Regions from separate parts of the Isoalcanivorax pacificus W11-5 genome, predicted to be linked through region 2. Evidence: predicted binding sites of a transcription regulator. Region 2 holds the regulator's gene; the other holds the start of a gene.
What was found. Region 2 encodes PhoB, which activates phosphate uptake and scavenging genes when phosphate is short. Its sites were predicted from a motif close to TGTCATANNNNTGTCANA; they were not measured.
Positions count from the first base shown of each region.

Region 1: S7S_RS02225 (TIGR00153 family protein) is a predicted target of PhoB. The motif match lies at 5,672-5,689, and genes of this name have one in related genera.

Region 1 is NZ_CP004387.1:468,276-476,133, reverse strand. Features, by position in the region: gene S7S_RS02240 (branched-chain amino acid transaminase) at 1-723, opposite strand, end outside; gene glnE (bifunctional [glutamate--ammonia ligase]-adenylyl-L-tyrosine phosphorylase/[glutamate--ammonia-ligase] adenylyltransferase) at 784-3,681, opposite strand; gene tfpB (type IV pilus assembly ATPase TfpB) at 3,754-5,556, opposite strand; gene S7S_RS02225 (TIGR00153 family protein) at 5,750-6,430, shown strand; gene S7S_RS02220 (inorganic phosphate transporter) at 6,445-7,710, shown strand; gene argA (amino-acid N-acetyltransferase) at 7,853-7,858, shown strand, end outside.
Region 2 is NZ_CP004387.1:3,954,086-3,961,943, forward strand. Features, by position in the region: gene S7S_RS17790 (NAD(P)/FAD-dependent oxidoreductase) at 1-141, opposite strand, end outside; gene rd (rubredoxin) at 216-380, opposite strand; gene S7S_RS17800 (chorismate--pyruvate lyase family protein) at 616-1,194, shown strand; gene ubiA (4-hydroxybenzoate octaprenyltransferase) at 1,250-2,128, shown strand; gene phoB (phosphate regulon transcriptional regulator PhoB) at 2,325-3,029, shown strand; gene phoR (phosphate regulon sensor histidine kinase PhoR) at 3,123-4,439, shown strand; gene S7S_RS17820 (hypothetical protein) at 4,772-5,647, shown strand; gene S7S_RS17825 (MFS transporter) at 5,639-6,898, opposite strand; gene S7S_RS17830 (SlyX family protein) at 6,950-7,159, opposite strand; gene S7S_RS17835 (TMEM165/GDT1 family protein) at 7,434-7,858, shown strand, end outside.

The DNA.
Region 1 (7,858 bases), 680 kb from region 2:
GATGCGTTTTTCACGGACTTCATAGCCCTGGTCAGCCGCCAGCGTGAACAGCGTCTTGCGGGTGATGCCGTCCAGGCAGGAGGTCAGGTCCGGGGTATAGATCACACCGTCGCGAACAATGAAGATGTTCTCGCCGCTGCCCTCGGCCACATAGCCTTCCGGGTCCAGCAGCAGCGCTTCGTCGGCACCGCCGGACAGGGCTTCGCTCAGCGACAGCATCGAGTTGATGTAATTGCCGTTCGCCTTCGCCTTGCACATGGCGATATTGACGTGGTGGCGCGTATAGGAGCTGGTGCGCACCTTGATGCCCAGCTCCAGTGCTTCCGGCGACATGTAGGCCGGCCATTCCCAGGCCGCCACGACCAGATGCACCTGCAGGTTCGAGGCGCGCAGGCCCATGCCTTCGCTGCCGTAGAACGCCATCGGGCGCAGGTAGGCGTGCGGCAGCTTGTTCTCCCGCACCACATCAACCTGGGCCTGGTTCACCTGCTCTTTGGTGAACGGGATTTTCATCTGCATGATATGCGCGCTGCGGAACAGACGATCGGTGTGTTCCTGCAACCGGAAAATGGCCGGGCCGTCTGCCGTTTCGTAGGCGCGCACGCCCTCGAACACGCCCATGCCATAGTGCAGGGTGTGTGTCAGCACATGTACCCTGGCTTCGCGCCAGGGCACCATTTCACCGTCCAGCCAGATAAAACCATCACGATCAGCCATCGACATGGCGTTTGTTCTCCCAAGGAAAAATTGAGACCCAGAACCGTCGCCCGGCAAGGGAGCCGGTCACTCTGTTTGTGCACCACCCTGTGCAGCACCCTGAAACCACTTGCTCCAGATAGCCCGCACGCCTTCGCGCAGCTCGGCGTAGCCGGCGGCGTCCACTTCCGATTTCTCGTTGCGAAGTGCCAATCGATGAGCCGCGGAACGGTAGGCGAGATACGCCTCCCGCAGAAGGCCGGCATCTTGGGCCGGCATCAGTTCCAGTACTGCCAGTGTTTCCAGTAGCCGCACATTATCGGTGAACCGGGTCAGTTCGCCATGCTGTGAAGCCCATCTCAGGACCCCGTATTGCACCATAAATTCGATATCAACGATACCACCCGGGTCCTGCTTGAGACTGAACTGGCCGCTCTTGGCGCTGCTGCCGAGGTGCTCGACCATGCGCTCGCGCATGGCCAGCACATCCGTGCGCAAGGCGGCCTCATTACGGCCCCGGCAGAGGATATCGTGGCGAATGGCGGCGAAGCGCTGCCCGGCCCGCTGGCAACCGGCCACCACCCGGGCACGCACCAGCGCCTGATGCTCCCAGGTCCAGGCCTTTTCGCGCTGGTATTTCTCGAACGCCACCATGGAGCTGACCAGCAGGCCGGCGGCCCCGGACGGCCGCAGCCGCGCGTCCACCTCGTACAGCTGGCCGCTCATGGTGCGCGTGGTAAGGATATGGATGATGCGCTGGCCCAGGCGGGCGAAGAACTGTTCGTTGCTGACCGGCTTGTCGCCGTCGGTCATGCCGTCGGCGGCCGCGTCATGCAGGAACACCAGATCCAGATCGGAGTTGTAGCCCAGCTCGATGCCGCCAAGCTTGCCGTAACCGACGATGATGAAATCCGGTGTGCACGGCTGGCCGTCATCCCGGTGCGGGCGCCCATGCCGTTCCACCAGTGGCGTCCAGGCCAGTTGCACTACCTGGTGCAGGATCGCCTCGGCCAGCCAGGTCAGGTAGTCACTGACGCGCATCAGCGGCAGCACCTCGGTCACTTCCGAGGCGGCCACGCGCAACAGGTGCGCCTGCTTGAAATGCCGCAGCACTTCCATCTGCTGTTCGAGATCGTCTTCCGCCACGCGCAGCAGTTGCTGGCGCAGCTCGTCGTCCAGTTCGCTGCGCTGGGGCGGCGAATACAGGGTGCGGGCGTCGAGCAGTTCGTCCAGCAGCACCGGGTGGCGGGTCAGCTGCTCGGCGATCCACGGGCTGGCCCCGGACAGCTTCACCAGTTGCGTCAGCGCGTGCGGGTTTTCCACCAGCAAGGCGATGTATGCGGAGCGGCGCAGCACGGCTTCCAGAAATGCCAGCACGCGCTGGGTGGTAATCGGGCCGCCCTGTTGATAGCCGAGGTTTTCCAGCAGGCGCGGCATCAGCCGGTCGAGGCGCTCGCGGGCGATGCGCTGCATGTTGGCGACGGCACGGCTTTCACGGAAGGCATCAAGCTGCGCCAGAATCGGTGCCGGCTCGTCAATGCCCAGCCCGCCCAGCAGGCCGGCAGCGGTTTCCTCGTCCACCAGGCCGAGCCAGACATCCAGCAGCTCGCGGTCGGCGCCTTCGACCTCCTGATGGTCCGTTTCCGGGTCGGCGATCACCTGGCTGAAATGGAAACGCACCCGGTCACGATGCCGGGACAACGCCCGTTCGCAACTGCGACGATCCCGGTACCCCATCGCCAGCGCCAGCCGCAGCCAGTCATCGTCGCTTTCCGGCAGCCGCTGGGTCTGCCGATCGGCCACGGCCTGCAGGCGGTGCTCCATATTGCGCAGGAACAGATACGCCTCGCGCAACTCTTCCGCCACATCATCCGGCAGCAGCTCCTGCTCCACCAGTTGCGGCAGCACGCGCAGCAGATTCGAGACACGCAGCGCCGGCAACTGGCCGCCGCGAATCAGCTGGAACGCCTGCACGATAAATTCCACTTCACGGATACCGCCGGGGCCAAGTTTCACATCGGCCTGGATACCCTTGCGGCGCACTTCGCGCTCGATCAGCGCCTTCATTTCGCGCAGTGATTCGAACGCGCCGTAATCGATGTAACGGCGGTACACGAACGGCTTCAGGCGCTTGACCATACGCTCACCGGCGGCAAGGTCACCCGCCACCGGGCGGATCTTGATCAGCGCGTACCGCTCCCATTCGCGGCCCTGCTCCTCGTAATACCCTTCCATGGCATCGAAGCCCACCGCCAGCGCACCGGCGCCGCCCCAGGGGCGCAGCCGCATGTCGACGCGGAACACAAAGCCGTCGGCGGTATTCTGGTCCAGCGCCTTGATCAGCTGCTGGCCGAGCCGCACGAAAAACTGGTGGTAGGACATCTCACGACGATGGCCTTCAATTTCGCCTTCATGTTCGTAGGCAAAGATCAGGTCGATATCCGAGGACAGGTTCAGTTCGCGCGCACCCAGCTTGCCCATGGCGAACACCACCATGCGCACCGGCGTGCCGCCGGGGCTCAACGGCGTCCCTTCGCGTTCGCACAGCGCGACGTAGAGTTTTTCCAGCGCGGCATTGATCAGCGTGTCCGCCAGCAACGACAGGTCGGCCACGGTGCTGTGGTAATCCCCCAGCCCGCTGAGGTCGCGCCAGATGATGCGCACCATGTGCCGGTGGCGCAGCTGCCGCAGGGCGGCGAACAGCGCCGCGTCATCGGCGGCGTCACGCAATGCGGCAGCCACTTCCTCGCGCAGGCTGCTGGCGTCCAGCCGCTGCGCCAGGTTGCCCGAATGCACCAGCCATTCCGCCAGCATGGGGGTGCGGATCATGCGCTCGGCCACATAGTCCGAGCCGGCCCAGACCTTCGGCAGCGTGGCGGCCAGCGACGGCGGCAACTCGCCGCCGGCTTCGACAAAACGCGTCCAGTGCCGGCGCAGGGCGTCGGCCAGGGTCTCTGGCAGGGATGTGAAATCGGGGATTGTCATGCGGCGCTATTGTCTGCGGGTGCGGCGCGGAATGCCAGAGGGCGTGCCTCGGGCTACGCGCTGCGAGCGGGATCAGCCGAGCAGGACATCCTGCATGGGCGTGACGCGCAGGACTTCCTCGACGGTGGTGAGGCCCAGGGCGACTTTGCGGGCGCCGCTGATGCGCAGGGGCTTCATGCCGCTCTTGAGCGCTTCGCGGGTGATGGTTTCCAGGTCGCCGCCACGGCTGATCACGCCCTTGAGGCTGCTGGTCAGCGGCATCGTCTCGTACACGCCCATGCGGCCCAGGTAGCCGGTGCCACGGCATTCCAGGCAGCCCACCGGGCGGTACACCTGCGCCGGCATCTTCAGCTTGAACGGCCGGCACAGCTCTTCCCAGGCGGCCGGTTCCACCGGCATGGCCTCTTTGCAGTGCGGGCACAGGGTGCGCACCAGCCGCTGCGCCATGACGCCGTTGACGGTGGCGGTGACCAGATACGGCGGCACACCCAGGTCGATCAGGCGGGTCACGGAGCTGGGCGCATCGTTGGTGTGCAGCGTGGAGAGCACCAGATGGCCGGTCAGCGCCGCCTGGATCGCCATGTCGGCGGTGGGCAGGTCGCGGATCTCGCCAATCATGATGATGTCCGGGTCCTGCCGCAGCAGCGCCTTCACGCCCTGGGCGAAGCCGACATCGATATTGGCCTGCACCTGCATCTGGTTGAAACTCGGCTCCACCATCTCGATCGGGTCCTCGATGGTGCAGACGTTCACCTCCGGCGTGGACAGTTGCTTGAGGGTGGAATACAGGGTGGTGGTCTTGCCCGAGCCGGTGGGGCCGGTGACAAACACGATGCCGTTGTTGTTGCCGGTCATGCGCTGCCAGATCTCGTAGTCCTCTTTCGAGAACCCGAGCTGGTCGAAGCTGCGCACCAGCACGTCCGGGTCGAAGATCCGCATCACCATCTTTTCGCCGAAGGCGGTGGGCAGGGTGGAAATACGCAGTTCCACTTCGGCGCCGTCCGGCGTCTTGGTCTTCAGGCGGCCGTCCTGCGGCTTGCGCTTCTCGGCCACGTTCAGGCGGGTGAGGATCTTCAAGCGGCTGGTGACGGCGGCCATGATCGCCGCCGGCAATTCGTACACGTCATGCAGCACGCCATCGATGCGGAAGCGCATGCGCCCGGTATCGCGGCGCGGCTCCAGGTGAATGTCGCTGGCGCGCTGGGCGAAGGCGTATTGCAGTATCCAGTCGACGATATTGACGATGTGCTGGTCGTCGGCGTCCGGCGTGCCGCCCTGCCCCAGTTCCAGCAGCTGCTCGAAGTTGGTCACCGTGCCCAGGTTCTGGCCGCTGACGTCGCGGGCGCCGGCAATCGAGCGGGACAGGTTGTAGAACTCGATGCGGTAGCGGCGCAGTTGTTCGGGGTTGGCGAACACCACTTCCAGTTCACGCTCGCGCAGCACCTGGGCCAGATGCTCTTCCCAGGCCCGCTGGAACGGCTGGTCGCAGGCCACGGTGACGCGATCGCGGCCCACTTCCACGGCGAGGATGCCGTGCCGCTCGGCAAAGGCGTAGGACATCAGCGCGGTGATCGGGTCCACTTTCGCCTTCAGCGGGTCGATGTGGAACACCGGCAAACCGGCCCGATCCGCCAGCCAGTGGCTCAGCCAGTCGATGTCCAGCACCCGCCCTTTTTGCTGCTGGTCCTCCAGCCGGTACTTGGCAACGATCTGCAGCGGGTGCCAGTTGAGTTCTTTCTTTTCGCGCGGGGTGGTGGAGATGACGTTGTAGTCGCCCTGGGTGACATGCCCGGCCTCGAGCAGTTCGCGCATGACCCAGCGCACATCGATTTCCAGGCCGGCCAGGGCCTGCGGGCTGCGAACATTGGCTGTCACGGGCGTTCTCTCCTCCGATGATCCCTGCTGTCGCCCCAGACGGACTGCGACATTCTTCTTATCCGGCAACTGTACCCGGCCTCAGGCTGCCCGTCATCGCCCCCGCAGGGAGTGATGTCACAAAGGTGAAATATCCGGTGGCTGCCCCTATACTCGCGCCCGCACCCCTCCCTATGTGACGGAGAGCCACATCATGTCCCTGGGCAGCTCTATAGCCGGCCTGTTCGGCCGTTCACCCATCAAGCCTCTACAGAAACACTACGAGACCGTGCAGCAGTGCGTGAGCGAGCTGGATGCCTTCTTTCAGGCCGCCATCGACAACGACTGGGAGCGCGGCAATGCATTGCAGCAACAGATCACCCGGCTGGAAAACGAAGCCGACGAGATGAAGAAGCAGTTCCGGCTCAACCTGCCGAACAGCCTGTTCCTGCCGATGCCGCGTACCGACCTGCTGGAGCTGATCAGCATCCAGGACCGGGTCGCCAACAAGGCCAAGGACATCGCCGGCCTGATGCTCGGCCGCCGCATGACCCTGCCCGCCCCGCTGGCCCCGCAGATGCTGGCCTACGTACAGCGCGCCATCGACACCTCCGCGCAGGCCCTGAAGGCCATCAACGAGCTGGACGAGCTGCTGGAAACCGGCTTCGGCGGCCCGGAAGTGCGCATGATCGAGGACATGATCGAAGAGCTGGACAACCTCGAGCGTGAGACCGACCGCCAGCAGATCGAGATCCGCGCCATTCTCTATGGCCTGGAAAAAGACTGGCCGCCGGTGGATGTGATCTTCCTCTACAAGATCATTGAGTGGGTCGGCGACCTGGCCGACCGCGCGCATAAAGTCGGTGGCCAGTTGCACCGCCTCGTGGCCAGTTAGGAGCGTCGTGCAGCATGGATATCATCATCGCCAACAGCACCACCATTCTCGTCCTGGCCTGCGCCTTCGGCTTTCTGATGGCCTGGGGCATCGGCGCCAACGACGTCGCCAACGCCATGGGCACCTCGGTCGGCAGCCGTGCGCTGACCGTGAAGCAGGCGATCATCATCGCGATCATCTTTGAAGCCGCCGGCGCCTACCTGGCCGGGGGTGAAGTGACCCAGACCATCCGCTCCGGCATCGTCGACAGCGAGGTCATGGCGGACACCCCCCACCTGCTGGTGTACGGCATGATGGCCTCGTTGCTGGCCGCCGGCATCTGGCTGGTAGTGGCGTCCGCCTTCGGCTGGCCGGTGTCCACCACGCATTCGATCGTCGGTGCCATCGTCGGCTTCGCGGCGGTCGGCATCGGCATGGACGTGGTGCACTGGGACAAGATGGGCAACATCGTCGCCAGCTGGGTGATCTCGCCGCTGTTTGCCGGGGTCATTTCCTACGCCCTGTTCCGCAGCGTGCAGAAGCTGATCCTCAACACCGATGACCCGTATGCCCAGGCCAAGCGCTATGTGCCGGTCTACATGTTCATGACCGGCTTCATGGTCGCCATGGTGACGTTCACCAAGGGGCTCAAGCACGTCGGGCTGCACATGAGCACGCCGGCCAGCGTGCTGTCGGCGGTCATTGCCGGCCTGGTAGTGGCCGCGGTCGGTGCGACCCTGCTGTCCCGCATCAAGCCCGATGCGCAGGCGGCAAAACAGTTCCGCTTCGCCAATGTGGAGAAGCTGTTCGCGGTACTGATGATCTTCACCGCCTGTGCCATGGCCTTTGCCCACGGCTCCAATGACGTGGCCAACGCGGTCGGCCCGCTGGCCGCGATCTACTCGGTCGTGTCCACTGGCGGTGATGTGGCGGCCCAGGCGGCGGTGCCAAACTGGGTGCTGTTGCTCGGCGCGGTGGGGATCGTGTTCGGCCTGGCCATCCTCGGCGCCCGGGTCATGAGCACGGTCGGCAGCAAGATCACCGAGCTGACCCCGAGCCGTGGCTTCGCCGCCGAACTGGGCGCGGCCTCCACCGTGGTGATCGCCTCCGGTATCGGCCTGCCGATCTCCACCACCCACACGCTGGTGGGGGCGGTGCTCGGGGTCGGCATGGCGCGCGGCATCAGCGCACTGAACCTGCGCGTGATCAGCACCATCTTCACCTCCTGGATCGTGACCCTGCCGGCCGGCGCCGGCCTGTCGATCCTGTTCTTCTACATGCTTACCGGCATCTTTGGCTGATTTGAGTGGCGCGTCGGACGTCTGACGTCGGACGTCTGACGCGAAAAGCTCAAGCCCCCCTGGCGCCCGGCGCCGCATTACAGCCCCGGCCCCGCTGATCTATACTTGCCTGTCGCACACTCAACGCAGCAGGTTCTATCCCATGGAT
Region 2 (7,858 bases):
GGTGGAGAGCATCGGCTTGGAATAGTTACGACCGTCATCGGCGGTCAGCATGATCACGGGGGTATCCTGGTCGAGCTTGCGCAGCTCTTTGACCAGATTGAAACCGGCCAGGCCGGTTCCGATGACGATAATGGGGTCCATAGGCTTCTCGGTGTCCGGCGGCATTGATCAGGGCAGGCGGTCCGGGGCGCGTCGCGCCCCGCAGGTGGGATGGATCAGATTTCCACCATTTCGAAATCATCTTTGGAAACGCCGCAATCCGGGCAAACCCAATCATCCGGTACGTCGTCCCAGGCGGTGCCCGGCGCAATGCCTTCGTCCGGCAGGCCCTCGGCTTCGTCATAAATGAAGCCGCACACTACGCATTCCCACTTTCTCATGATCTTTCCTCACGCTTATCCGGGGCTAAGTCACCGGCCGGCGAAGGCAGCCGGGTGACCCGCGAAGGCGCCTAAACTAGCGGCGCCCATATGAAAAATCAATGACATCGGGGCCACAATGCCATTCGCCTCTGGCAACATATGACCCACCCTGATGCGCCGCCGGTTTCTTGCCAAGACCGGGACCCTGGCGCATAGTGCGCGCGGCATCCTCCAGCCGGCCGGAGCCTCTTCCGTGAAGCAGCCGTTTTACCCCAGTCCCATCCTGCCTGCACAGTGCCACTGGCAACCCCTTGGACGCCAGCCCCTGCCCCCGGTGATCGGTGACTGGATCGCCGACAGCGGCTCCCTGACCCGCCGCCTGCGCCAGCATGGCCGCTTCGCCGTGCAGCCGCTGCGCCAACTGATTACCCGGCCCACCGCCACCGAACTGCGCCTGGCCGGCCAGCGCCCGCGCCAGCATGCGCTACTGCGTGAAGTGTTGCTGACGCTCGATGGCGAACCGGTGGTCTTTGCGCGCAGCATGCTGCCACTGCGCTCGCTGCGCGGCGCCAACCGGGTGCTCGGTCATATGGCCCGCCGCTCACTGGGCCTGGAGCTGTTCAAGCCGCCGCAGGCCACGCGGCGCGCCGTCTGGGTCACCTGCCTCGATGGCGCCCGCCTGCCGGTGCCCGGCCTACACGGTCCGGTCTGGGGGCGCGAGTCGCTGTTCGAGAAACGTGGCCAGCCCTGTCTGGTGGCGGAATTCTTCCTGCCGGCGCTGTGGGCACGGCCAGACGTCGCCGGTGGCATGCCCTCCCATCACCGGCGCTGAAGCCCGTGTCCATCGGCGCTATGATGACGCCTTTCACGGACAAGGCAGACCGCTGATGCTTGCTGCGATACAGACCCGCTACCCCGCTCTCTGGCCCTGGATTCAGCTGATGCGCCTGGATCGCCCGATCGGCGCCTTGCTGCTGCTCTGGCCCACGCTCTGGGCGGTCTGGGTGGCCGGCGACGGCACGCCGAGCCTGACCGTGATCCTGGTGTTTATTGCCGGCGTCTGGGTGATGCGCGCCGCCGGCTGTGTGATCAACGACTTTGCCGACCGTGATTTCGACGGCAGCGTGGCCCGCACCCGCGAGCGGCCACTGGCCACCGGCGCCCTGAGCGCGAAACAGGCGCTGCTGCTGTTCGCCGGCCTGCTGGTGCTGGCGCTGTTGCTGTTGATCCCGCTGAACCGCTTCACCTTCTATCTTTCTTTTGGCGGCGCCGGGCTGGCGATCCTGTACCCCTTCATGAAGCGCTTCACCTTCCTGCCGCAACTGTTTCTCGGCGCCGCCTTTGGCTGGGCCATCCCGATGGCGTTTGCGGCCGAGACGGGCAGCCTGCCGGCGGCGGCCTGGCTGATCTTCACCGCCAAGGTGGTGTGGACCGTGGCCTACGACACCCAGTACGCCATGTGCGACCGCGAGGACGACCTCAAGATCGGCATCAAGAGCACCGCCATTCTGTTCGGTGACGCCGACCGGCTGATCATCGGTGTGCTGCAGGCCCTGACACTGTGGCCACTGTGGCTGCTCGGCCGCGGCCTGGATTTCGGCTGGCCCTGGCACCTGGGGCTGGCCGTCGCCGCTGTGCTGTTCGTCTACCAGCAGTGGCTGATCCGTGACCGCGAACCGGCGGCCTGCTTCCGCGCCTTCCTCAATAACCAGTGGGTGGGCCTGGCTATCTTCGCGGGCCTGTGGCTGCAATACCTGCTGCGCTGAATCACCGTGACCGGCCGACAGAAATGTAAAAATTTTTACACTGCGGCCGCTCATATCTCCCAAACCACGCCATTTGCGGGGTTTCACGCTGGCGGGGCCGTCGGCCTGCTGTTGACAGCGGTGGCGGTGTCATATTCTTGTCACTAAACGGCCATCTAATGGGCACCCTAAACCATTAGCGAAAAAACTGACCGCCATGAGCAAACACAAGATCCTGATTGTTGACGACGAGCCGGCGATCCGCGAGATGGTCGCGGTGGCGCTGGAGCTGGCCGACTTTGAAGTGCTGGAAGCGGAAAACGCCCAGCAGGCTCACGAGATCATTGTCGATGCACGCCCGGAGCTGGTGCTGCTCGACTGGATGCTGCCCTCGGTGAGCGGCATCGAACTGGCCCGCCGCCTCAAGCGCGACGAGGGCACCTCGGAAATTCCGATCATCATGCTCACCGCCAAGAGCGAAGAGGACAACAAGATCCAGGGCCTGGACGTCGGCGCGGATGACTACATCACCAAGCCGTTTTCCACCCGCGAACTGATCTCGCGCATCAAGGCCGTGCTGCGCCGCACGTCTGCCGGTGGCGCCGAGAAAGCCATCGAAGTGGAAGGCCTGTGCCTGGACCCGGTCAGCCACCGCATCACCGCCAACGGCGACCCGGTGGACATGGGCCCGACCGAATACCGCCTGCTGGAATTCTTCATGAGCCACCAGGAACGCGCCTACTCCCGCACGCAGCTGCTGGACCAGGTGTGGGGTGCCAACGTGTACGTGGAAGACCGCACCATCGACGTCCACATCCGCCGCCTGCGCAAGGCCCTGTCGCCGTATGATTTCGACCGGTTCATCCAGACCGTGCGCGGCACCGGGTACCGCTTCTCCATCAAGACCCCGCGCGTCGCCTGACGCACGCCGTGGCGGCAGGGTACACTGCGCTGACCGGATGACCTGCCTGGGTCACCGGACAACGTAGCGCGTGCCGATGGTGGAGAAACCGGCTTGAATTTTACTGCGAACACCGAACTGCGCCGTATCGCCCTGCTGCTGGTGATCGGCTTTGCGCTGTCCTGGTATCTTGGCACCCTGTGGCCGGCGGCGCTGTTGCCGATTGCCTACATCGGTTATTCCTTCGGCCAGCTGGTGCGTTTCCATCGCTGGATCATGCGTTACCCCGACGACTGGGAACCCCCGGAGGGCACCGGCGCCTGGGGCGAACTGTTCGACGCCATCTACCGCATGCTGCGCAAGGAATACGCAGCACGCGATGACCTGCAGCAATTGATCAGCCGCGCGGAAAGCTCCGTTACCGCATTGCGCGACGCGGTGGTCGTGGTCGACAAACGCGGCCGGCTGGAATACTGGAACCTGGCCGCCGAACGCCTGCTCGGTTTCCGCGCCCCGCAGGACCGCCGCCAGACGTTCACCAACCTGGTCCGCGACCCGCGCTTTGTCACCTATCTGCAGGCCGGCAATTTCGAACAGCCCATCGATCTGCCATCGCCGCTGGATGACAACGTGCAGCTGGAATACACCATCACCCGCTTCGGTGCCGGCGAATGGCTGGTGCTGGTGCGCGATGTGACACGGCTGCACAACCTGGAACAGATGCGCAAGGACTTCGTCGCCAACGTCAGCCACGAGCTGAAAACACCGCTGACCGTGCTCAAGGGCTACCTGGAAACCCTGATCGATACCATGCCGCCAGAGCAGAAACGCGTGCACCGCGCACTGCTGCAGATGAACCAGCAGAGCCAGCGCATGGAGGCCCTGATCAACGATCTGCTGCTGCTCGCGCGCCTGGAAGGCACCGAGGCCGACAAGCACAACCAGCGCGTGCAGATTGCGCCGATGCTGCGCCGCCTGCGCCAGGATGGCCAGGCCACCGACCCGGAAAAAAACCACGAGTTGCACCTGGAAGTGGACCCGAGCGCCACTGTGTTCGGCGACCCGGCAGAGCTGCAAAGTGCGTTCGGCAACCTGATCACCAACGCGGTGAAGTACACCCCGCAAAACGGTCGCATCGAAATCCGCTGGTGGGAAGATGACCGGGGCGGCCACCTGAGCGTGCATGACAACGGCGTCGGCATCGACCCGCGCCATATCCCGCGCCTGACCGAACGCTTCTACCGCCCGGACTCCAGCCGCGTCACCCAGACCGGCGGCACCGGCCTGGGCCTGGCGATCGTCAAGCACGTACTGATCCGCCACAACGCGCGGCTGGAAATCCAGAGCCAGCCGGGCAAGGGCAGCACCTTTACCTGTCATTTCCCGCCGCACCGGCTGGCGCCGGCGCAGAGTGTGGAGGAAGCGGGTTAAGTTCGTGTCAGCCAGTATTGAGACCGGCGGCGATGATGTGCCACCGCCAGCACGAGTATCTGCTGGTCGATAGCGCGATAAAGAATGGAGAAAGGGGAGCGTTGCATCACTACGCGCCGGATATCGGGTGATGCCTCAATGGGCCATAGCGTCAGCTGCTCGCAGTAGCGTTACCTCCAGCTCATCAATCAGCGCAGCGCCCAATCCCTGAACGCGTTGTTCATAGAAGCCTGTTGCTTCGAGGAACTCGGCCTCGCCCGCCGCCTCCCACGCCATCAAGAGGCCGGCAACGCCCCTACCCACCCTCTGGCCAAGAGGCTAGGCTATCACCCATGCATTCCCTGGCGCCCACCCGGCCACGGCCGGGACTGCTGCTTATCCTCTGCCTGCTGACGACCAGCCTGTGGGCTACGTCGCTGCATGCTTCGACGATCTCCGCCGCGACCCTGGCCGAGACCATACGCCGTGAAGGGCTGGCGTCACGCCTGCTGATCCGGTCGGAAGAACAGGGCGACACCGCACGGGGCAGTGTCGATGCGATTGTCGATTATCCGTTTGCCGTATTGAGCACCGCGCTGACCGGCATCGACCCTTGGTGTGAAATCACCTTTCTGCATTTCAATATCAAGGCATGCGTGTACCGCGAGGATGACAGCGGCGGGCGGGTCACGCTCTACAGCGGGCGCATGCATTACCAGCCGCCGGAGAAGTCGTTCCGCAATGACTACCTTTTTCGCGAAGAAGCCCGCACGGACACGCGGCTTGCCGTCAGCATGCTGGGTGCCGACGGGCCGTTCGGCACGCGTGATTATGAAATCCGCATTGAAGCCGTGCCGCTGGATGCACAGCGCAGCCTGCTGCGGCTGAGTTATTCGGTCAGCTACGGCTTGCTCACGCGCACGGCGCAGCGCCTGTATTTCGCCACCGCAGGCCGGCACCGCATCGGCTTTTCCAGCGAAGACGGCAAGCCGATTCGCGGCCTGCGCGGCATGATGGAACGCAACACCATGCGCTTTTATCTGGCCTTGCAGGCCTATCTCGAAGCCCCGGCAGACAGCGCGCTGGAAACACGTCTGGCGCGCTGGCATGCGCTGACGCTGAACTACCCGGACCAGCTCAGGGAATTGCCGCTGGAAGAGTACCTGGACAATAAAATGCGCGAACGCACCCATCAGCAGACGCTGCAACAGCAAGCCGACTCAGGCTGAACGCGACACGCTCTCCACATCACTGAACCGGTCCACCTGCCGCAACGGCTTGAACCCCCAGGCCCAGCCGACCACCACCGCCAGCGTGGCGGCGCCGCCCATCACGGCCGCCGGCACTGTGCCCAGCCAGGCTGCCGCCGTGCCGGCGCGGAACTCGCCCAGCTCGTTGGACGAACCGATGAACAGCATGTTCACCGCATTCACCCGGCCGCGCATTTCATCCGGCGTCGCGAGCTGGATCAACGTGGTGCGCACATACACACTGATCATGTCCGCCGCGCCTGCCACCAACATGGCCGCGAACGACACCCAGAACAGCGTCGAGAAGGCGAACACCAGATTGGCGACACCAAACACCGCGACCGCCACGAACATCACCCGCCCGACATGGCGAGTGAGCGCACGGGTGCTGAGATAAATCCCCATCAGCAGCGCACCCACCGCCACCGCACTGCGCAACGCACCCAGCCCTTCCGGCCCGACGTGCAGCACATCGCTGGCATAGATCGGCAGCAGGGCCACCACGCCACCGAGCAGCACGGCAAACAGGTCCAGCGAGATGGCGCCGAGAATGATCGGCCGTGAACGGATATAGCGGATGCCGGCGGTGAAACGCTGCCAGGCCGTATTGGTAACGGGCAGAATTTTTGCCGCGTACAGAACCGGCACAGGGAGCAGCATCAGGATGCCGATGACAAAGCAGCCGAGGCACACCGCATACGCGAGGCTGCCGCCAAAAGCGTACAGCACGCCGCCCATCAGCGGCCCGCCGATCACTGCGACTTTCATGATCATGCTGTTCACAGCAATGGCCCGCGCCAGTTGCTCACGCGGCACAATCTGCGGCAGCAGGCTTTGCAGGGTCGGGCCGGTAAAGGCGCGGGCACAGCCGAACAACGCCAGCACCAGGTAGTAGTAACCGACCTCATGCTCGCCGAGGGACAGGTATAGCAGCATGCCGCTGCACAGCGCCTGCCCGCTCCAGCTCAGCAACAGAATGCGCTTGCGGCTGTAGCGATCCACCAGGTCGCCGGCGGGCAACAGCAGGCACAGCATGGGAATGAATTGCGCCAGCCCCACCCAGGCCAGCGACAACGGGTCGCGGGTGATGTCGTAGACCTGCCAGGCGACCACCACCGCCTGGATCTGCATGGCGAACACCGCCGCCAGCCGGGCAATCAGAAACGCCGCAAAACCCGGCTCGCGCAGCACACGCCGCCGGGATGGTTCGGCCGAAGCCTGCGATGTCATGGACCCTTACCTGTCGTGGCCCGCGCCGGACGACGTCCTGCCCGGCGGGCATCAGTAGTGCGGCGGCACCTCGTCCTCGGGGCCGCGCCGGTCTTTGACCAGCTCGTTCATGTCCTGAAGGTGGCCGATCAGGGACCGGCAGACCTGCTCAAGCTGGTCGATCTGCTGTTGCTGGCTGGCAACGATGCCGTTCAGGGCCAGCAGCAGGTCTTCCTGGTAGGCCAGTTTGGTTTCGATGTCCACCAGACGCTGTTCACTCATGGCGTTGCCTCCACCTGGCCGAGAGAGTTGCCGACCTTATCATAATCCCTTAGGCTTGGCGCCGTTCTGGGGGAGTAGTCTCCGTGCCGCCCCTCGATTAAATGGCACGGCGGGCCGTCAACATACTTGTCGCACACGACATGGCGCCCCGATCCCGCACCCGTCTGACCACGGGTACAGGGACTGACAAGACCCGGGACACAGGTGCCTCCCATGGCGGGACGGGCGCATGTGTCTCGGTGTTGAAGATTCGGTCCCGCCTCTGGAATGTCCCATGCTTGCAGAAGCCTTTGTTGTTTCCACCACCCTGGTTGCCATCGGCGAGATCGGCGACAAGACCCAACTGCTGTCCTTCGCGCTGGCCCAGCGTTATCGCGCACCCTGGCTGATCATGGCCGGCGTCTTGCTGGCCACGCTGCTCAACCATGGACTGTCGGCCTGGTTCGGCGGTTATCTGGCCGGGCTGGTCAGCCCGTTCTGGCTTACGGTGCTGCTGGGCGGCAGTTTTATCCTGCTCGGGCTGTGGATGCTGATTCCCGACAAGGAAGAAGACATCGACAACGGTCGGCGCTGGGGGCCGTTCGCTGCCGCATTCGTGCTGTTTTTCCTGGCCGAGATCGGTGACAAGACGCAGATCGCCACGGTGGCGCTGGCAGCCCGTTTCCCGGCGGATTTCTGGCAGGTGCTCAGTGGCTCGAC